2 regions of the Paenibacillus sp. SN-8-1 genome follow, and region 1 is predicted to be linked to the other one. Evidence: a T-box and tRNA genes for the amino acid it is inferred to sense, from the RefSeq annotation. Region 1 holds a T-box; the other holds one or more tRNA genes.
The links. A T-box is a leader RNA that pairs with one kind of tRNA and senses whether it is charged. The one in region 1 lies ahead of trpS (tryptophan--tRNA ligase), so its partner is inferred to be a tRNA-Trp.
Positions count from the first base shown of each region.

Region 2: it encodes a tRNA-Trp, which carries the amino acid that the T-box ahead of trpS (tryptophan--tRNA ligase) is inferred to sense. The anticodon was not compared.

Region 1 covers NZ_CP194782.1:4,337,158-4,347,413, forward strand. Annotated here, with positions in the region: gene ACRRNK_RS21235 (sigma-70 family RNA polymerase sigma factor) at 1-540, opposite strand, end outside; gene ACRRNK_RS21240 (carboxymuconolactone decarboxylase family protein) at 663-1,067, opposite strand; gene ACRRNK_RS21245 (MBL fold metallo-hydrolase) at 1,238-2,347, opposite strand; gene ACRRNK_RS21250 (DUF2239 family protein) at 2,552-3,157, shown strand; T-box leader at 3,202-3,569, shown strand; gene trpS (tryptophan--tRNA ligase) at 3,625-4,608, shown strand; gene greA (transcription elongation factor GreA) at 4,852-5,328, opposite strand; partial or broken gene ACRRNK_RS21265 (AraC family transcriptional regulator) at 5,530-6,392, shown strand; gene ACRRNK_RS21270 (methyl-accepting chemotaxis protein) at 6,738-8,426, opposite strand; gene ACRRNK_RS21275 (undecaprenyl-diphosphate phosphatase) at 8,708-9,547, opposite strand; gene ACRRNK_RS21280 (DUF2524 domain-containing protein) at 10,215-10,256, shown strand, end outside.
Region 2 covers NZ_CP194782.1:3,709,530-3,719,785, reverse strand. Annotated here, with positions in the region: rRNA gene ACRRNK_RS18260 (16S ribosomal RNA) at 1-834, shown strand, start outside; rRNA gene rrf (5S ribosomal RNA) at 1,010-1,126, shown strand; tRNA gene ACRRNK_RS18250 (tRNA-Ile) at 1,159-1,235, shown strand; tRNA gene ACRRNK_RS18245 (tRNA-Ala) at 1,258-1,333, shown strand; rRNA gene ACRRNK_RS18240 (23S ribosomal RNA) at 1,564-4,493, shown strand; tRNA gene ACRRNK_RS18235 (tRNA-Asn) at 4,584-4,659, shown strand; tRNA gene ACRRNK_RS18230 (tRNA-Ser) at 4,663-4,754, shown strand; tRNA gene ACRRNK_RS18225 (tRNA-Glu) at 4,767-4,841, shown strand; tRNA gene ACRRNK_RS18220 (tRNA-Val) at 5,020-5,095, shown strand; tRNA gene ACRRNK_RS18215 (tRNA-Met) at 5,110-5,183, shown strand; tRNA gene ACRRNK_RS18210 (tRNA-Asp) at 5,200-5,276, shown strand; tRNA gene ACRRNK_RS18205 (tRNA-Phe) at 5,316-5,391, shown strand; tRNA gene ACRRNK_RS18200 (tRNA-Thr) at 5,409-5,484, shown strand; tRNA gene ACRRNK_RS18195 (tRNA-Tyr) at 5,491-5,575, shown strand; tRNA gene ACRRNK_RS18190 (tRNA-Trp) at 5,582-5,655, shown strand; tRNA gene ACRRNK_RS18185 (tRNA-His) at 5,680-5,755, shown strand; tRNA gene ACRRNK_RS18180 (tRNA-Gln) at 5,768-5,842, shown strand; tRNA gene ACRRNK_RS18175 (tRNA-Gly) at 5,851-5,925, shown strand; tRNA gene ACRRNK_RS18170 (tRNA-Cys) at 5,931-6,004, shown strand; tRNA gene ACRRNK_RS18165 (tRNA-Arg) at 6,046-6,122, shown strand; tRNA gene ACRRNK_RS18160 (tRNA-Leu) at 6,160-6,239, shown strand; gene ACRRNK_RS18155 (YcdB/YcdC domain-containing protein) at 6,377-8,791, shown strand; gene ACRRNK_RS18150 (LiaF transmembrane domain-containing protein) at 9,298-9,597, shown strand; gene ACRRNK_RS18145 (PspA/IM30 family protein) at 9,637-10,256, shown strand, end outside.

The DNA.
Region 1 (10,256 bases):
CAAGATTTTACGGCAGCTCACCTCTGACTTTCCAACTATCTCTGCGATCAGCTCATACTCATATTCGAACACTTCCCTGAGCAGAAAGACCGTCCGCTCGGTCGCCGTCAGCCTCTCCAGCATAACCAGGTAGGCATAGGACAGAGTATCAGCTTGTTCAGCCGCTTCATAGGGCCCATCATATTGTGCCCCATAGGCATCCGGCAGCGGCTCAGGCAGCCACTCACCAACGTAGGTCTCACGCCTTCGGGATGCGGACTGCATGAGATTGAGACATCGGTTCGTAATGGACTTGGCTATGTATGCCTTCACATTCTTAACGCCCCATAAGGATCTGCCGTACATCTCCGTGAACCAGTCCTGAACTATATCTTCCGCGTCTGTGACAGATCCGAGCATCCGGTATGCGACCGAGAATGCATAGGATCGATACGTAAGGTACAGCTGCTCCAGATCAGGCGGGTTCTCCTGGGATTGCATGACCCTTCGCTCCTCATTCTCATTCATCTGCGCGCCTGCGCCCGCCCCTGCGTTTGTCATGTTCACACCCCCGTTTGGATATAGTCTCACGCTTTGTCTCCTAACTCCATATATGCCAAAAGGAGCCCGTTTAAGGCTCCCTGATCCATTTTACTTCTCCAGCCCTCTATGCCCTCTATTAGTCAAAAGCATCCCGGATACATTCCGGTGGAAATGACCAAATCGATATACTCCTTCTCGCTGAAGTGCTCGCGAACCCGCTCATAGACAGCCTCGGGAACACCTGAATCTGATATCCGCGCAACATATTCCGTAAGCTCGAGCGCAGCCTTCTCTCGATCTGAATAGGTCGGCATCTCCCTCCATACACTCAGCATCAAAGCCCGTTCCACAGGCTCTCCAAGCTTCAGCAGGTCTTTCACGTGATAATCGATACAGTAAGCGCAGCCGTTGATCTGAGACGTACGAATCTTGATTAGCTCGAACAGCACCTTATCCACCCCAGTGCTGCTCACGGCCTGCTCAAATGCCAGCATTGCTTTCAGCGCGGATGGGTTAACCTCTCTATAATTAAATCTCACACTCATAAGTAACGCCTCCTTAAGATCTCTCATTAAGAAGACAGAGTACCCTCTGAGTTTGTGACATTCATGAACTAATAATTTCAATGTTTTTTGATATTAAAGCGATCCTTGGCCCAGCAGCCAGATAAGTCTCCATGTGCAGGTTGCCCCAAGGGCATGCCTACACGTCCACGCTATTCTGCCTTCCGCCACCAGGCCGTCTGAATATGCTCCTGAGTCCCCCCGACAATGACCGTCTCCCCGATTCGAGGAGTGATCATCTCTACTCCCCGTTTGGCCGCCTCACTTCGCGCACGCTCCACCGGCTCTGTCCATGGATGCAGGGCCAGCGTGAAGGCAGCCCAGTGAATGGGCATCATCGTAGCGCCGCCCACATCAAGATGGGCCTGCACCGTCTGTTCAGGCATCATATGAATGCTGGCCCAGCGCTGATCGTACTGTCCGCACTCCATCAGAGTCAGATCGAAGGGGCCATACTTCGCGCCAATCTCGGCGAAATGAGGCCCGTATCCGCTATCCCCGCTATAAAAGATTCTGGCCTGCCGCCCATGAAGGACCCATGAGCACCAAAGTGTCGTATTACTGGTCAGGCTTCGGCCGGAGAAGTGACGCGCAGGCGTACATACCAGCCTGATCCCTTCAAATTCACCCTCTTCCCACCAGTCATACTCTTCAATTCGCTCCGGACTAACTCCCCACCGCTCCAGATGCGCAGCCACCCCAAGCGGCACGAAGAACCTGCGCACCTTGTCCCTAATCTTCAGGATGGTGACATAGTCCAGGTGATCATAGTGATCATGGGACAGAATTACGGCGTCCAGCTCCGGCAAATCTTCAGCCTCACAAGGAAGCCTATCGCTGTATCTCTTCCCGCCCACGATGGGAGTCGGCGAAGGGGCTCTGCCAAGCATAGGGTCAAGAAAAATCCGCTTCCCGTCAAGCTCCAGAAGCAGCGCAGAGTGGCCGAACCAAGTGACTCTAGCCTCGGAAGTCGGCTCTGATGAAGGTGAGTACGGAACCACATTCAGCGGATGAGGGGGTCTTCGGCCAGGTCCTCCCTTGATCATATCAATGAGAATAGACAGGTTCCCCTTCAAGCTGTGATCGACCGAGGTCTCAATCTGATTCACAAATTTGCCTTTGGCCCGGTTCCTGGAGCGGTTGATGTGTTCCAGCGATTGTGGTGATGGCTTCCCGCCAAAAATCGGATGCAGCAGAATATACAGATAGACAATCATAATTAAGGTTAATATCGCGGAGACCACGTAGATAAAAGCGGGCATTCAGAATGACCCCTTTTCTATAAATTTGCAGTATGTAATATTCTGGATGGTTCCCTATAAATCATACTACTATGCAGATCAGATGCCAAATAGAGCATGTACCACATAAGCAACCATAACAAAGCCAATTTTACCCGGGTAATATTGACATTGTAGTTTTACCCGGATAAAATTACAGTAAACACTCAGAAGAGGAGGTACAGCATGAATAATGACTTAACGCATCCTTACTGCACGGCATTCCTGGGTATGAGGGTCGTCGCCAGCGGTTCGTTGCACCACGTTGTTTCTACAGTGAAGGAAACTCTGGATGACAGAGATCTCACACAGCTGCTTATATTTGATGATTCCACGGGGAGGCAAATAGATGTTGATTTTCGTGGGAATACAGATGACGTACTAACACGATTAGAAGAACCATTTGGTGCCTTGCCCGGTACGGAAGTGAATCACCAGCCTGCACGGCAGGTCGGTCGACCCAAGCTCGGGGTTGTATCCGGGGAGGTTACGTTATTGCCACGGCATTGGGAGTGGCTTAAGAGTCAACCTGGAGGGGCGTCCGTAACATTACGAAAGCTCGTTGAAGAGGCTCGCCGCGCTGGAGGAGAACAGAGCAAGATACGAGAGTCACAAGAAGCAACCTATCGCTTTATGACAGCTATGGCCGGGAACTTCCCTCAATACGAAGAAGCTCTGCGGGAACTGTATGCTGGTGATTTGGATCGTTTTTACCACTTCATCGAAGACTGGGCTCCTGATATCAGAGACTATATTAAAAGATTAGCCGCTAATGCATTTAGTCTAACTTGACTTAACCTTCCCTTCTATGCAAGAATTACGTCAATGAAATTACAGACACGGCTATGAAGAGAAAGAGTAGCTTGCTTGCACTGTTTAAGCGAACCGGCGGTTTGGTGAAAGGTCCGGTACAGGAGAGTAAGTGAATGGGTCTCTTCGCTTCAGCCCGAACCCCCGGTCACGGCAGGGCAGTAGGCGTTGACGGTTCTCCCCCGTTATCCTTAGGAGGCATGATCAGGTAGAGCCGCAAGGCTTCTATCCTCGTCGTGTTAAATGAAATGAACTCAGAGAGGCTGGTTCTCTAACGCCAATTCCTTATGCCCTTGGAATATGCAGATGAACAGCATCCTGGTTCATTTCAGTAGAGAGCGGCCTTTCGTGCCGAAGCTGGGTGGTACCGCGGAGCAGACACTTCGTCCCTTTAGGGATTGAAGTGTCTTTTTTGTCGTACTCACACAAGCCATAGGAGGTAGATTGGAATGAAACGTATTCTATCCGGGATCAAACCCAGCGGGGATCTCAACATTGGAGGGTATGGGGGAGCACTGCATCAATTCGTTCAGCTCCAGCATGATTATGAATGCTTCTTTTTCGTGCCGGATCTTCATGCTGTTACCGTCTATCAAGACCCCAAAGAGCTGCACCAGCGTTCGAGAGAAATTGCCGCCTACTACATTGCAGCAGGTGTGGACCCTGCCAAAGCGACGATCTTCCTGCAATCCCAGGTCTCGGCCCACACCGAGCTAGGATGGCTGCTGGAGACCCAAGCTCATTTCGGTGAACTGAACCGGATGACGCAGTTCAAAGACAAATCCAGCGAGCAGGATGTGGTCAGCTCGGCTCTCTTCACTTATCCGGTGCTGATGGCTGCCGACATTCTGCTCTATCAGGCTACCCACGTGCCAGTCGGGGAAGACCAGAAGCAGCATCTTGAGCTGACCCGCACCTTGGCTGAGCGATTCAATAATCGTTACCGGAAGACCTTCACAGTGCCAGAGCCGGTCATTCAAGAGCTCGGCTCCCGGATCATGAGTCTCGATGACCCTACCAAGAAGATGAGCAAAAGCAATCCGAACCGCAGCAGCTACATCCTGCTTCAGGATTCCGCGGATGACATTCGTAAGAAGCTGGCCAGAGCGGTCACGGATTCCGACATGCAGGTCCGTTATGACTGGGACAGCAAGCCTGCCGTTAGTAATCTGATTGAGATTTATTCCATCTTCTCCGAGGAGCCGATCCCCGAGATTGAACAACGTTATCAGGGTCTGGGCTACGGCACCTTCAAGAAAGAGCTTGCCGAAGTCATCGTGAGCCGTCTGACCCCGATTCAAGCAAGATTCAAAGAAATAACCCAGTCTAGTGAACTGGACCGGATTCTTCAAGCGGGTGCCGAGCGTGCTGCCGAGGCTGCCGGGAAGACCCTGCTCGCCGCGAAGCAAGCTATGGGACTTGTAACATTTTGAAAGGGAGACTTGTCCCAGGGTTCGAGTAACCTCGCAAACGATCCAGGCTTCTTGAAGTGGACTCTGTCAGGGCTCTCCAACCAAAATAATAAGACCACCTGATCCTTTGCTTGCTGATAAGCCGAGGTAAGCAGGTGGTCTTTACATATTTTAAGTAACAAGATCAGCACTTTGCCCTTGCAATCACAAACAGCTCCACCTATGCTAAATTTAGCAAGATGAAGCTGTTCTCCAACCCTAAGTTTAGGCCAAGCCCTTAATCTCCAGCAGCTCGTATTCGATCTGCCCCATAGGAGCCTCTACAGTGATCTTGTCTCCAACGGATTTCCCCATGAGCGCTGCGCCCAGCGGGCTCTCGTAAGAGATTCTGTTCTCGGCGACATCTGCCTCTGCGGGTCCCACGATTCTGTATTCGATTCGTTCGGCGAATTCCACGTCATTTAGAATGACCACGGAACCGACCTGAACGACGGAATTGTCGATATGGTCTACAATCCTTGCATTTTTCAGCATTTTCTCAATCGTAAGCACTCTCGTCTCCATGAAGGATTGATCATTCTTGGCCGAGTGGTACTCACTGTTCTCCTTCAGGTCTCCATAGCTGATTGCCGTCTTGAGGCGCTCTGCGAGCTCTCTGCGCTTGACCGTGGTCAGCTCTTCCAGTTCGCGTTCCAGCTGGGCATAACCCTCGCGTGTCATAATAACTTCGTCTTTAGACATTTCGTACCTCCTGTATAGATTCAACTTAGTGCTACTAATCATTGTAACCGATTTGAAGCTGCCCGTGATGGGTTAATCCGGACTCTGGTGATTTTTAATATAATGGACAGATGGCCCCCAGTCCTATTCACCGAGCGCACGCAAAGACAGGAATTCCGGGCAACCCGGTGATAAGATCATGTACAAAGGAGGTGATGCGGTATGGATTGGCTGAACCGGATGAATAATGCCATTGAAGTCATGGAGAATAGGATGGAAGAACCCTTCGATATCGACGAAGTAGCCAAAGCGGCTTACTCCTCTTCATTCCACTTTCAGCGCATGTTCCATATGCTGACCAGTATGACTGTTGCGGAGTACATACGCAAGCGCAGGTTGACGTTAGCAGCACAAGAACTGGCTATTTCCGGCAGCAGGGTGCTCGATATCGCGCTGAGATTCGGATATGAATCCCCGGAGGCCTTCTCCAAAGCATTCCGAAAGCTCCACGGGGTTCCTCCATCCGAAGCACGTAATCCGGGAGTTACCCTCAAGGCCTTTCCCCGCATCTCTTTCCATCTATCATTGAAGGGAGATCAAGGAATGGACTATCGTATTGTGGAGCAAGAGGAGTATCAAGTTGTGGGGAAGCTAATCCAGGTCACTACCCGGGACGGGAAGAACCTTCGGGCTATCCCTAAGTTCTGGAGGACCTGAACACTGACGGCACTTCTGAGAAGCTGCTAGAGATCGGACAGGACAAAGCCTTGCTTGGCATCTGTCTCGACATGCAGCAGGAGCAGGAGCTCTTCAATTATATGATCGGTATCCGATTAAGCCCGGGGACCCCACTGGAAGATGAGTTCACCGTGCGGACGATTCCCGCTTCCACCTGGGCGGTATTCACTTCGGTCGGACCGATGCCAGGAGCGATTCAGGACGTATGGAGAAGGATCTATCAGGACTGGTTCCCTTCTACAGGATATGAACATGCCGTGGGTCCCGAAATTGAACTCTACCCTGTGGGCGATATTTCATCCGACAGCTACCAGTGCGAGGTCTGGATTCCTGTGATCAAGAAATAACTACTCTGGAATCCTCGACTTGACTGCCCCCGATTCATTCGGAATCACAACAAGGCCGTTCCCCGGCAGACGCTGAATCCTGAATTCCCACATAACCGCGAACTGCGGGCCCAAACAGGATTCTATGGTCCATTCCTCTTGACAAGGTCATATTCCATGACATCCTAGTCCTTCTTCAGGCGCGACACACCTGAACAAATGCAGCTGAATATGCAGAACAGCCAGCTCCCTTGAATACGATCCCATGTGAAAATAATACGAAGGCCTCCTGTTCCACACTGTGGACAAAAGGCCTTCGTATTATGTGGCTGATCGGCAGCCACCCACGCTTTCTCACATTCTGACTTACACTTTAAATTGGCTGACCAAGGCTTGAAGCTCCTGTGACATCTTGCTTAAGGCTTCCGCCGAGGAAGCCACTTCTTCCATGGAAGCATTCTGCTCCTCCGCAGACGCGGCTACATTCTGGGTATTCGCAGAAGACTGCTCTGCGATCAGCGCGATATTCTCCATAATCTCGACCATCATGCGGGCACTTGCATTCGCCTGCTCAACGACACTCGATACGTCACGTGTCTCGGAGGACACCTGCCCGATAGAACTCAGAATATCCGTGAACACCTCTCCTGTCCGGTCTACCTGCTTAATGCCTTCCTGGAACACCTCAGTACCCTCATTCATCGATAACACGGCTCTCTCCGCCTCGCTCTGTACCTCCAGAATGAGATCACGGATCTGTGCAGCGGCTTCCGTCGTCTGCTCTGCGAGCTTGCGGACTTCACCGGCAACGACCGCGAATCCCTTGCCCTGCTCCCCAGCTCGTGCTGCTTCAATTGAAGCATTGAGGGCCAGCAGGTTCGTCTGACCGGCAATTTGCGTAATTAATTGAACGATTAGGCCGATCTCGCTTGATTTCTCACTCAGTGAGTTGACCACTTCAGCTGAGGTCTTGACCGATTGCTGAACCAGGTTCATTTGCCGGATCGCCTCGTTTACAACCGCATTTCCTTGTCCTGCCTTCTCATTTGCCAGATCGGTCAGCCCAGTGACCGCGCGAATGGAGGACTCGGCCTGTTCCATGCCTTTGGAGATCTCGCCTACAGCCTGTGTGGCTTCATGCGCACTATATACCTGCTTCTCAGATCCGGTAGCGGCTTCCTGCATTGAAATCGTGATCTGCTCGGTAGCACGGCCGGTCTGTTCAGCATTGGCAGAAAGCTCCTCAGCAGTTGCCGCCACCTGCTCGGTATTGAACCCCACCTGGGAGATCACATTCCGAAGATTCATTTTCATCTGATTAAAGGACCGGGCCAGATCACCGATTTCGTCACGGCTCTTCACGGTAATATCCTCCTGGTCCAGGTACCCTTCAGCAATTTTCTCTGCGCTTTGAGCCAGCGCCTTCACCGATTGCGAGATCAGCCTGGAGATAATCACCCCAATAATGACGGCTAGCAGGATCGCAATGAGGCTAACTGTAATAAGCGTGGTCTTAACTGAGGATACAAGAGCCGAGGTGTCCTTGCTTCCCTGGCTCATCTCTTGCTTCTGAACCTTGGCGATCTGGTCGGCCATTGCCCGCAGATCCCTGGAAATGGGGAAGACCTTCTCCGCTGCAAATTGTTTCGCTTGGTCAGTCTGACCCGTTCTCATGAGGGCAACGGACTGGTCCGCGTTAATCTTAAACTGTTCATTCAACGAATCCATACGCTTTAACAAATCCTTATTTGCTGCACTATTTATAAGGCTGCTAGTTGCCTTAATATTATCCTTAAGCTCTGTATATGCTGAGGTAGTAGCATCTGCGGCCCCTTCCTCCTGAAGCAAGAGGCTTCTTAAATTACTAATTTCTCGCGAAGCAGCATTCTGCATATCCTTGGTATTAGATAGAATCACAGCCCGCCGGTCGACCAGATCCGAATAAGTATCATCTACCCTTTGCAACTGCATGTAAGAGAGATAACTTATAATACCCAGCAACACAGCAATACTTAAAAAACCGGCAATCAACTTTTGTCCAATCGTTAATTTCATATCATGATGTCCTCCTAGATGATGTTCCTTTAATAGTAATGATATTGGAAAGAAAAAACAATGTCGAAAGCGGATTCAACGTCGTCTCCTCAAACCAAGTTTGGAGTGTAGGGTGTTCTGCTGGTCGGTGAAATTCTACCATACGAGGGTACCTTTGCATGCATATAAAGCCTGACATACCTCCCTGCCCAAGAAACACAAGAAGGCCTCCTGTTCCACCCATTGTGGACAAGAGGCCTTCAAGTTAATATTTCCGGGTTTGAGCTGCAATGCGGTATGAATCAAAAAATCGGGAGTAGGAACACGAAATATATAAGTGCGGCAAGTACAATACGGTACAGCGCAAAAGGAACCAGCTTAATCCGATTGATCAGCTTCAGGAAGAACCGGATGGAGATCAGCGCGAAGACGAAAGCACTGATGAAGCCCACGATGATAAAAGGAATGACCTCAGACGTAATCGAGTCCCAATTCTTAAGCAAGGAGAAGAAGCTCACTCCTGCCATGATCGGAACCGCCATAATGAAGGTGAAGTCGGCTGCAGTCCGGTGCTTCATTCCGAGCAGGACACCTCCCGATATGGTGGAACCGGAGCGTGAGAATCCGGGCCACATGGATAGACACTGAATCAGACCCACAATGAAAGCCTGCTTATATGTAATTTGATCCACAGACACGGTCTTCGGTTCACGAGGTCCGAACCGGTCGGCTATAATCATCAGAATCGCTCCAAGCACGAGCCCAATGACCACCGTCTGGGTGGAGAACAAATAAGTATCGACCAAATCATCTAATAACAGATACAGTACCCCCGCAGGAATCAGGGCTACGATAACTTGTCCGAGATTAAGACGCGGCCCGGTGGTCGTCTGACCGGGAATTTTCTTCAAACCCAGCAAATTCAGGAACCGGTCCCGCATAAGCACGACAACCGCGAGGATAGAGCCAAGCTGAATGACAATTTTGAACGTTACGGCTACCTCGGGAGAGAACATTTTGTTCGTCTGGAATAGGAAATCATCCACAATAATCATATGACCCGTAGAGGACACCGGTGCAAATTCAGTTATCCCCTCAACAAGCCCCAGAATCAGGGCCACAAACGCTTCCCACAAACTCAAGCTATTTCACACTCCTAATCATCATAGTTAATGACAGTGTACCTGCTTAGACAGCTATCTTTCAAATTCCACCCCGGAATTGATCCATGAAGGCGGGATACTGGAACAATGAATAAACTTGCATCAACCCGGTGCATTAGCCCACCCCAATCTGAGTCCTCCTACATACATTACATTAGCCCACTACCTAGAAGGAGTGAAATAACTATGGGATTTAATCCACCACCAGGACCGTTTAACCCTCAGCAGAACCCGCAGGGATCACAAGGACCCTTTGGCCCCCCAGGTCCATTCGGACCTCCCGGATCCTTTACACCCGGACCGCAAGGTCCCGGAGCTCAACAACCGCCCACATCACCTCCCCCACCCTTTATTCCTCAGCAGCAGGTCTCTGCTTTCGCAGTTGACCCTGGGGCAATATCCGGCTGTCTGTTCCGGTTCACCTACATTTGGCAGACGAATAGGGATCAATACTGGTTCTATCCGATCTTTGTCGGACGTACCTCCGTATCGGGCTATAGATTTCTCGGGGGACGCTGGATCTTTTTCGGGGTTGATCTAAGAAGAATCAGTTCATTTACCTGCTTTTGACGATCAGATACGAATAAGAGCAGTGAAATTCTCCATAATAGGGAGGTATACTTTAGGCCCGAATGGAGGATTCGCCATGATTGATAATCTTGAGAGCAGCTACAACTGTGCGAGTGCG
Region 2 (10,256 bases), 630 kb from region 1:
GAGGAACACCAGTGGCGAAGGCGACTCTCTGGGCTGTAACTGACGCTGAGGCGCGAAAGCGTGGGGAGCAAACAGGATTAGATACCCTGGTAGTCCACGCCGTAAACGATGAATGCTAGGTGTTAGGGGTTTCGATACCCTTGGTGCCGAAGTTAACACATTAAGCATTCCGCCTGGGGAGTACGGTCGCAAGACTGAAACTCAAAGGAATTGACGGGGACCCGCACAAGCAGTGGAGTATGTGGTTTAATTCGAAGCAACGCGAAGAACCTTACCAAGTCTTGACATCCCTCTGACCGGTCTAGAGATAGACCTTTCCTTCGGGACAGAGGTGACAGGTGGTGCATGGTTGTCGTCAGCTCGTGTCGTGAGATGTTGGGTTAAGTCCCGCAACGAGCGCAACCCTTGATTTTAGTTGCCAGCACTTTGGGTGGGCACTCTAGAATGACTGCCGGTGACAAACCGGAGGAAGGCGGGGATGACGTCAAATCATCATGCCCCTTATGACTTGGGCTACACACGTACTACAATGGCCGGTACAACGGGAAGCGAAGCCGCGAGGTGGAGCGAATCCTAGAAAAGCCGGTCTCAGTTCGGATTGCAGGCTGCAACTCGCCTGCATGAAGTCGGAATTGCTAGTAATCGCGGATCAGCATGCCGCGGTGAATACGTTCCCGGGTCTTGTACACACCGCCCGTCACACCACGAGAGTTTACAACACCCGAAGTCGGTGAGGTAACCGCAAGGAGCCAGCCGCCGAAGGTGGGGTAGATGATTGGGGTGAAGTCGTAACAAGGTAGCCGTATCGGAAGGTGCGGCTGGATCACCTCCTTTCTATGGAGAATCGCTTCCTGCAACGGAAGCATTCAAATACACGGTCTGCCGCAAGGCAGCCGGACCCGCTTTGCATCGCAAAGCAAGCTTATGCTTTCGAAGTAACTTTACTTCGTAAAGTTTTCACCTCACTTCGTTGTTCAGTTTTGAGAGAGCAAGCCTCTTTCACAAAGCGTTTGGTGATGATGGCGGAGGGGTTCCACGCGTACCCATCCCGAACACGACCGTTAAGCCCTCCAGCGCCAATGGTACTTGGACCGCAGGGTCCTGGGAGAGTAGGACGTCGCCAAGCGCAACCCACTACGGGTTACAATTTAAGAATAAGGGCCTTTAGCTCAGCTGGTTAGAGCGCACCCCTGATAAGGGTGAGGTCGGTGGTTCGAGTCCACTAAGGCCCACCATTCAAATTTAATATCTCTATATGGGGCCATAGCTCAGCTGGGAGAGCGCCTGCCTTGCAAGCAGGAGGTCAGCGGTTCGATCCCGCTTGGCTCCACCATAATCACATCTATTAGTTATGTTTGATCCTTGAAAACTAGATAACGAAACGAATTTGCGTAAATTAGAATTCCTTTAAGCTGAACTTGTGCAAACAAGTGAAGTATCTAAGGTAGCGCGAAGGTTTGTGGGATGATGGATCCTTTGGAAGTTCATTTCCTCCTTGTAGGGTTCTATAAGATCAGGAAATGAACGGACAACAGAGCCAGCAGCCCACAAACCGGAGCATATGGTTAAGCTACTAAGAGCACACGGAGGATGCCTAGGCGCTAGGAGCCGAAGAAGGACGTGGCGAACAACGAAACGGCCTCGGGGAGCTGTAAGCAAGCTTTGATCCGGGGATGTCCGAATGGGGAAACCCGGCTGTGGTAATTCGCAGTCACTCGTAACTGAATACATAGGTTGCGAAGAGGCAGACCAGGGGAACTGAAACATCTAAGTACCCTGAGGAAGAGAAAACAAGAGTGATTCCGTCAGTAGCGGCGAGCGAACGCGGAACAGCCTAAACCAAGGGGCTTGCCCCTTGGGGTTGTGGGACGTCTCACATGGAGTTACAAAGGATTAGGGTAGGCGAAGAGGTCTGGAAAGGCCCGCTAGAAGAGGTAAAAGCCCTGTAACCGAAAGTCTGATCCCTCCGAGACGGATCCCGAGTAGTGCGGGGCACGTGAAACCCCGTATGAATCCAGCAGGACCATCTGCTAAGGCTAAATACTCCCTAGCGACCGATAGTGAAGCAGTACCGTGAGGGAAAGGTGAAAAGCACCCCGGAAGGGGAGTGAAAGAGATCCTGAAACCGTGTGCTTACAAGAAGTCAGAGCCCTCTATATGGGTGATGGCGTGCCTTTTGTAGAATGAACCGGCGAGTTACGTTCCCGTGCAAGGTTAAGGTGAAGAGCCGTAGCCGCAGCGAAAGCGAGTCTGAATAGGGCGACTTATAGTACGTGGACGTAGACCCGAAACCGTGTGATCTACCCCTGTCCAGGGTGAAGGTGCGGTAACACGCACTGGAGGCCCGAACCCACGTATGTTGAAAAATGCGGGGATGAGGTGGGGGTAGCGGAGAAATTCCAATCGAACTCGGAGATAGCTGGTTCTCCCCGAAATAGCTTTAGGGCTAGCCTCGGAATAACGAGTTGTGGAGGTAGAGCACTGATTGGGTGCGGGGCCCGCCAAGGGTTACCAAGCTCAGTCAAACTCCGAATGCCATAAACTTAGATCCGGGAGTCAGACAGTGAGTGCTAAGATCCATTGTCAAAAGGGAAACAGCCCAGACCATCAGCTAAGGTCCCCAAGTGTGTGTTAAGTGGGAAAGGATGTGGAGTTGCACAGACAACCAGGATGTTGGCTTAGAAGCAGCCACCATTTAAAGAGTGCGTAATAGCTCACTGGTCGAGTGACTCTGCGCCGAAAATGTAACGGGGCTAAACACACCACCGAAGCTATGGCTTGATGCTTTGCATCAGGGGTAGGGGAGCGTTGTATGTAGGTTGAAGGTGTACCGTAAGGAGCGCTGGACAGCATACAAGTGAGAATGCCGGTATGAGTAACGAAAAGATCAGTGAGAATCTGATCCGCCGAAAGCCTAAGGGTTCCTGAGGAAGGTTCGTCCGCTCAGGGTAAGTCGGGACCTAAGGCGAGGCCGAAAGGCGTAGTCGAAGGACAACAGGCCCTAATTCCTGTACCACCGTAATCCGTTATGAGCGATGGGGTGACGCAGCAGGGTAGTGACGCAGACTGATGGATGTCTGTCCAAGCAGTGAGGCTGGTGTGTAGGCAAATCCGCACACCGTTAAGGCTGGGCTGTGATGGGGAGTGAAAATTACAGTAGCGAAGGTCATGATCTCACACTGCCAAGAAAAGCCTCTAGTCAGGAGAAGGTGCCCGTACCGCAAACCGACACAGGTAGGCGAGAAGAGAATTCTAAGGCGCGCGGAAGAACTCTCGTTAAGGAACTCGGCAAAATGACCCCGTAACTTCGGGAGAAGGGGTGCCCCGGTAGTGTGAATAGCACGAGGGGGCCGCAGTGAAAAGGCCCAAGCGACTGTTTAGCAAAAACACAGGTCTGTGCGAAGCCGCAAGGCGAAGTATACGGGCTGACGCCTGCCCGGTGCTGGAAGGTTAAGGGGAGTGGTTAGGGGTAACCCGAAGCTATGAACCGAAGCCCCAGTAAACGGCGGCCGTAACTATAACGGTCCTAAGGTAGCGAAATTCCTTGTCAGGTAAATTCTGACCCGCACGAATGGCGTAACGACTTGGGCGCTGTCTCAACGAGAGATCCGGTGAAATTTTAATACCTGTGAAGATGCAGGTTACCCGCGACAAGACGGAAAGACCCCATGGAGCTTTACTGCAGCTTGATATTGGACTTTGATACGATTTGTACAGGATAGGTGGGAGCCTAAGAAGCAGGAGCGCCAGCTTCTGTGGAGGCAACGTTGGGATACCACCCTGATCGTATCGGAGTTCTAACCTGGTACCGTGAACCGGTATGGGGACAGTGTCAGGTGGGCAGTTTGACTGGGGCGGTCGCCTCCTAAAGAGTAACGGAGGCGCCCCAAGGTTCCCTCAGAATGGTTGGAAATCATTCGAAGAGTGCAAAGGCATAAGGGAGCTTGACTGCGAGACTGACAAGTCGAGCAGGGACGAAAGTCGGGCTTAGTGATCCGGTGGTACCGCATGGAAGGGCCATCGCTCAACGGATAAAAGCTACCCTGGGGATAACAGGCTTATCTCCCCCAAGAGTCCACATCGACGGGGAGGTTTGGCACCTCGATGTCGGCTCATCGCATCCTGGGGCTGAAGTAGGTCCCAAGGGTTGGGCTGTTCGCCCATTAAAGCGGTACGCGAGCTGGGTTCAGAACGTCGTGAGACAGTTCGGTCCCTATCTGTCGTGGGCGTAGGAAATTTGAGAGGAGCTGTCCTTAGTACGAGAGGACCGGGATGGACGCACCGCTGGTGCACCAGTTGTTCCGCCAGGAGCACAGCTGGGTAGCTACGTGCGGAAGGGATAAGCGCTGAAAGCATCTAAGCGTGAAGCCCCCCTCAAGATGAGATTTCCCAGTATGTAAGACCCCTTGAAGACGACGAGGTAGATAGGCTGGGGGTGGAAGTGCAGCAATGCATGGAGCTGACCAGTACTAATCGGTCGAGGGCTTATCCAACACAGCTCGGAAGGACGCAGTCCAAGAAGAGCATACGCAAGTTCGTTTCGTATCTAGTTTTCAGGCGATCAAGCCTGAATTGAATAATGTTCCCTGATAGCTCAGTTGGTAGAGCACTCGACTGTTAATCGAGTTGTCACAGGTTCGAGTCCTGTTCGGGGAGCCATATGGAGAGGTGTCCGAGTTGGCCGAAGGAGCACGATTGGAAATCGTGTAGGCGTCACAAGCGTCTCGAGGGTTCGAATCCCTCTCTCTCCGCCACTATTATTGTAAGGCCCGTTGGTCAAGGGGTTAAGACACCTCCCTTTCACGGAGGTAACAGGGGTTCGAATCCCCTACGGGTCACCACTTTCATTAAACAGCTTCAAGTGGGGATGAGAACCCATCAGGGTTCGTCGGAGCATTTGGTTCGTTAGGAATACATTGCAGTCTCGTTCGAAGAACGAGTATCCCCTACGGGTCACCATTATTCACACTTGATTTTATAGCAGTGTATCTGCTAAAATAAAGATTATGTTTAACATATGGAGGCTTAGCTCAGCTGGGAGAGCATCTGCCTTACAAGCAGAGGGTCGGGGGTTCGATCCCCTCAGCCTCCACCATATTGTTATACTGACGCGGGGTGGAGCAGCCCGGTAGCTCGTCGGGCTCATAACCCGAAGGCCGCAGGTTCAAATCCTGCCCCCGCAATTGATTTACATAGTGTGGAGCCGTGGTGTAGAGGCCTAACATGCCTGCCTGTCACGCAGGAGACCGCGGGTTCGAATCCCGTCGGCTCCGCCATTTAAATCTTATAATTTAATATGTAATAGTAAGCATTATGGCTCGGTAGCTCAGTCGGTAGAGCAGAGGACTGAAAATCCTCGTGTCGGCGGTTCGATTCCGTCCCGAGCCACCATGATTCTTTTACACCGTGCCGGTGTAGCTCAACTGGTAGAGCAACTGACTTGTAATCAGTAGGTTGGGGGTTCAAGTCCTCTCGCCGGCACCATTTTTTGGAGGCTTAGTGAAGTGGCTAAACACGGCAGACTGTAAATCTGCTCTCTACGAGTTCGGTGGTTCGAATCCATCAGCCTCCACCAGTTTTTAGGGGCATAGTTTAAAGGTAGAACAACGGTCTCCAAAACCGTTGGTGTGGGTTCAATTCCTGCTGCCCCTGCCAATTTCATAATGTGTAAGTATTATGGCGGTCGTGGCGAAGGGGTTAACGCACCGGATTGTGGCTCCGGCACTCGGGGGTTCAAGTCCCCTCGATCGCCCCATTAACTTTACATTGGGGATTAGCCAAGCGGTAAGGCAACGGACTTTGACTCCGTCACCCATAGGTTCGAATCCTATATCCCCAGCCATTTAATATGCGGACGTGGCTCAGCGGTAGAGCATCGCCTTGCCAAGGCGAGGGTCGCGGGTTCGATTCCCGTCGTCCGCTCCATTTATGGCGCCATAGCCAAGTGGTAAGGCACAGCTCTGCAAAAGCTTTATCCCCAGTTCAAATCTGGGTGGCGCCTCCATTCTTAAACTTTGATAGACAGTTTTACCGTATTAAATATTTGCGCCCTTAGCTCAGCTGGATAGAGCGTTTGACTACGAATCAAAAGGTCAGGAGTTCGAATCTCTTAGGGCGCGCCATATTCTCATTAATCTATTGAGAAGAATTACACACCATGCCGGTGTGGCGGAACTGGCAGACGCGCGCGACTCAAAATCGTGAGGGAAACCGTGGGGGTTCGAGTCCCTTCACCGGCATATAGTTTAAAGTAGACCATGAACATTAGTTCATGGTTTTTTTATTTTATTTTTTACTTCGTCCAAACTTTTCCAGTTAGAGTGTGTTCTTTATTATAAGAATCATCTATCACGTGGAGAGGGAAGGGGAAGCAGTAATGAACAATAAGAACAGCAGCAAGGAACAGTTAACTCAAACTTCTAGGGAGGGTACATATGCTCGAAAGAATAGGCCACTAGTTTTTGCAGCATGTACGTTAGTGCTTCTAATGTTAAGCGGTCCTACAGCCGCTTGGGCAGACAATACAGTGATCATATCTGACACTAAGGATTCCAGGGCTTCAGGCAGCACGGTTTCTGCATCTACATCTACATCTGTAAATGGAACTAGTGATAAATTGCCAAATGGGGCTAAAATTACTTCTGCTCAAGCTGACAAGGCGGTAAAGGAAATGTTTCCGCTGCTTTCTAAGGTGACACTGAGCTCCGCAGAATTTGGCAATCAGAATAGCTACCCAGTGGATTACGATAAGAAGTGGGAGCTTCAATATAATCTTCAGATAGGTAATTGGGGCACCTCATTCAGTGCTCAAGTGGATGGAGTGACCGGTGAAGTAATATATGTTAGTCTGCCTGGTCGTCTAATCCAGATGTATACCAAAGAAGGAGCCTCCAAAGTTGATGAGACCAGTGCCAAGAAGATTGCCTTAGATTGGTTGAGTGCCAAAGTTAAAGGATTAGATGTCCAAAGTCTTAAAGAAGACAATAGCTATAATCGGCAAAGTGGTTCCCTATTTACGGCGCAAGATTACTACTTCAATTTTAAGGTGCCGGTAAATGGCCTTTATTCGGACTTTGAGTCGGTCCAGGTTGGGGTTAACTATAACGGTGAGGTAACGGTGTATAATCGTAGTAAGGCTTACGCGGTGTATCCTTCCCCTAAGCCAGCAATTACGCTGGAGAGTGCAGAGCAGAAGTTCAAGGATAGCTTTGATGTAGAACTGTCTTATATTCCAGATAGACTTGATTCTAGAGAAACAACCAAGTACTTCTTGGGGTATTTACCGGTTGATAGAAGTATGAATAGTATTGACGCAGTTACAGGAAAACAGACGGAACCTCAAGTGGGTTCAGTTCAGAGCATTCAGAAGGCAGAGGATGTTCCTTCAGGTGGTAGTAATTTCACTCCATCCAAGGAAGCAATTCAGGACGGTGATGAGGCTCTAGAACGGATTAAATCGTTCATACCTATCCCTCCCGAGTTCACCACTGAATACAAGCAGTTGTCGAGAAGATGGAATAATCCTAATCAGAAAGTATGGAATATTTCACTTAGAGACAAAGCGGCAAACGGTGTACCAGATGAGGGTATTAATGCCGAAGTCGAAGCAAGCACGGGTCAAATTGTTAGTTTCGGATATTATATCTATAATTCTCCGGCGAAGGAATATAAGCCTAAAGGTAAAATTCTAAATTCTAAGGAAGCCAAAGAGAAGGCTCTTCAGATCGTGAAGAAACTGGTTCCAAATGCTGCGAGTGAGTATAAGCTTACCTCTACGATTGATAGAGACTCGAAGGTCTCAACATCGACATATCAATACAGCTTTAAGAGATATATTCATGGAATTCCGGTTATGAATGATTCAATTGATCTTAGCCTTAGTTCTGATGGTGTAATTCGTTCGTTTTCTGCTGGGACTCAAGCGAATGCTGCTGTTTTCCCAGATGGCAAGCCTGTCGTTTCTCAAGCGGAAGCTAAGAATAATTATCTGAATGATTGGAAAATGGAGCTGAAATATGAACGACTTGGCGGTATAAACCTATCAGATGGAAGCTTATCTCCTGTAAGCGTTAAACTGGTCTATGGACCAGTGCCTAAGAGCTCAGAGCTCGGAAATGGTTATATGGCCTTTACTCCAATCGATGCCATTACGGGGAAAAGTCGCGAAATTTACGTTCCATATGGGGGAGTCAAGGCTAAAGAGGCTGCGGACATTAAAGGTCATCCTCTAGAGAAGTCATTAGTCGAAGCTGTCCAGTATCGTGTACTCCTCCCGGATGATAATGGATTAGTACTCCCTAATGAACAGATTACCCAAGGGGAGTGGATTAATATGGCGGCAAGAGCTGTGTATCCCGATTATGGATATAACTATGCACTAGACGATAGTCCAATTGCCGGGGTGAAGGTAGATAGCCCGTATTACCAAGGATTGCAGGTATTCATTAATAACAATTGGCTGACTGTTGATCCGGACCCGAGCCATACGTTAACCTTGGATGTTAAGCTAACCCGCGATCAGCTTGCCAAATATTTAGTGGAAATGCTGCAGTATAATAAGCTGGCTCAGTTTTATAATCAGCCTACCGATCTCGGTGGAGCATCTGATGCAAGCAGTATTACCAACAAAGGTGCAGCTGCGATTGCTCTGAAGCTGAAGCTGCTGGATCTGAAGGACGGAAAGTTCGCGCCTGATGCGCTGGTTACACGTGCGGAAGCCGCGGATGTGCTGGTGCGCCTTAAAGACCTGGTTGGGCGAACTGACAATTTCCTAAATCAATATTATTACTAATTCATAAACCAGCATAAGGTAAATATCTGACAGCTCTGGTCCTTACCGACCAGGGCTGTTTGGTTATGAGGGTCGCTGTAGAGCCACATACACACAACCCCACATACACGCAGCCATTACAATATCTTAGCTGCATAAGCTGGCAGCGTCAGAGTGTTCATACACTCTCAAAGGAGGTATAGCTGGAGGAGATACGGTGACAGGCAGTCCTGGATTGCTATAGGCAGTTGCACGTGGCTATCTAATGAGTACAGCCGTCCGATGCGGTCAGAGCGTTTTTTAATATCAGATTACCAAGCACTAAATATCCTGGGGTCACGCATGCTGTGCGAACCAACCCTTCAGAAGGGTTACCGCAGAACAGCCAGGCCGCGCTCTATCTGAGGCCCCAGCCTATCCTCGACCTAAGTCCAGTATAAAATACCGTCCCCGGTCCGTTTTGGGAAATTGCGATTAGGCCTAGAATAAAGACATAAGGTTGAGCTTAAAGAGAGGCGGTGAAAGAAATGAGAACAAATAACAAACCAAGCGGTTTTGCAATCGTGCTTATTGCACTTGGGGTACTGATCTTGTTAGGCAAGCTGACGCCTTTCTTCGGCAGTCTGTTCGGTATTCTGGTAGCCATCGTTATGATTGCCCTAGGATATTACGGTATTCGCAAAGGTAACGCATTCTTTGGATGGATTGTATTGTTTATCGGTGTAGTCTCCTTGATCTCCAAGCTGGCTTGGATCATCGTACCACTACTCGGTATCGGGCTGATTGTATATGGCATTTCCTCACTTAGAAATAAACGGAGTTACTAATACACAGTACTAATAAGGTTAGGAGGGAACTGAGAAATCATGAGTGTATTTAGACGGGTAAGAGATATTACGGTAGCTACTTTAAATGAACGTCTGGAGCAAGCACAAGATCCTGTGCAGCTTATCGATCAATTTCTGATTGAGACCCGGCAAGAGATTGCAGAGGCTGAGAAGCTGCATCACCAATATTCCGGACATACCAGACAATTGAAGCAGCAAGTCGATCATGCAAGCTCTATGCTTAGCAAAAGAGAAGAGCAGGCGTTGCTGGCACTGAAAGCAGGCGAGGAGCATTTAGCAAAGCTAGCTCTTCAGGAGAAACTGCTCTATGAAGAAAAGTTAGAGCAGTACTCTGAGCTTTACAGTCAGAGTCTTGAGGCACTTAGCCAGCTCGAAGCTCAAATGAATGAACTTAAGACCGAATATCAATCGGTATATAACAAGCGGCAGTACTACTATGCCAGAATGGAAACCCTTCGTCTCCAGCAAAGAATGAATCAGCGCATGGGCAGCTATGGCACACAGGATGTACCTAAGATGTTCAATCGTCTAGAAGATCGAGTCTCCGATATGGAATGGGAAGCCCGAAGCCTGCGAGACCTTCGCAAGGCAGGACAGGATCTGTTCAATCAGGCGGGAACAGCGATTCAATCTACTCT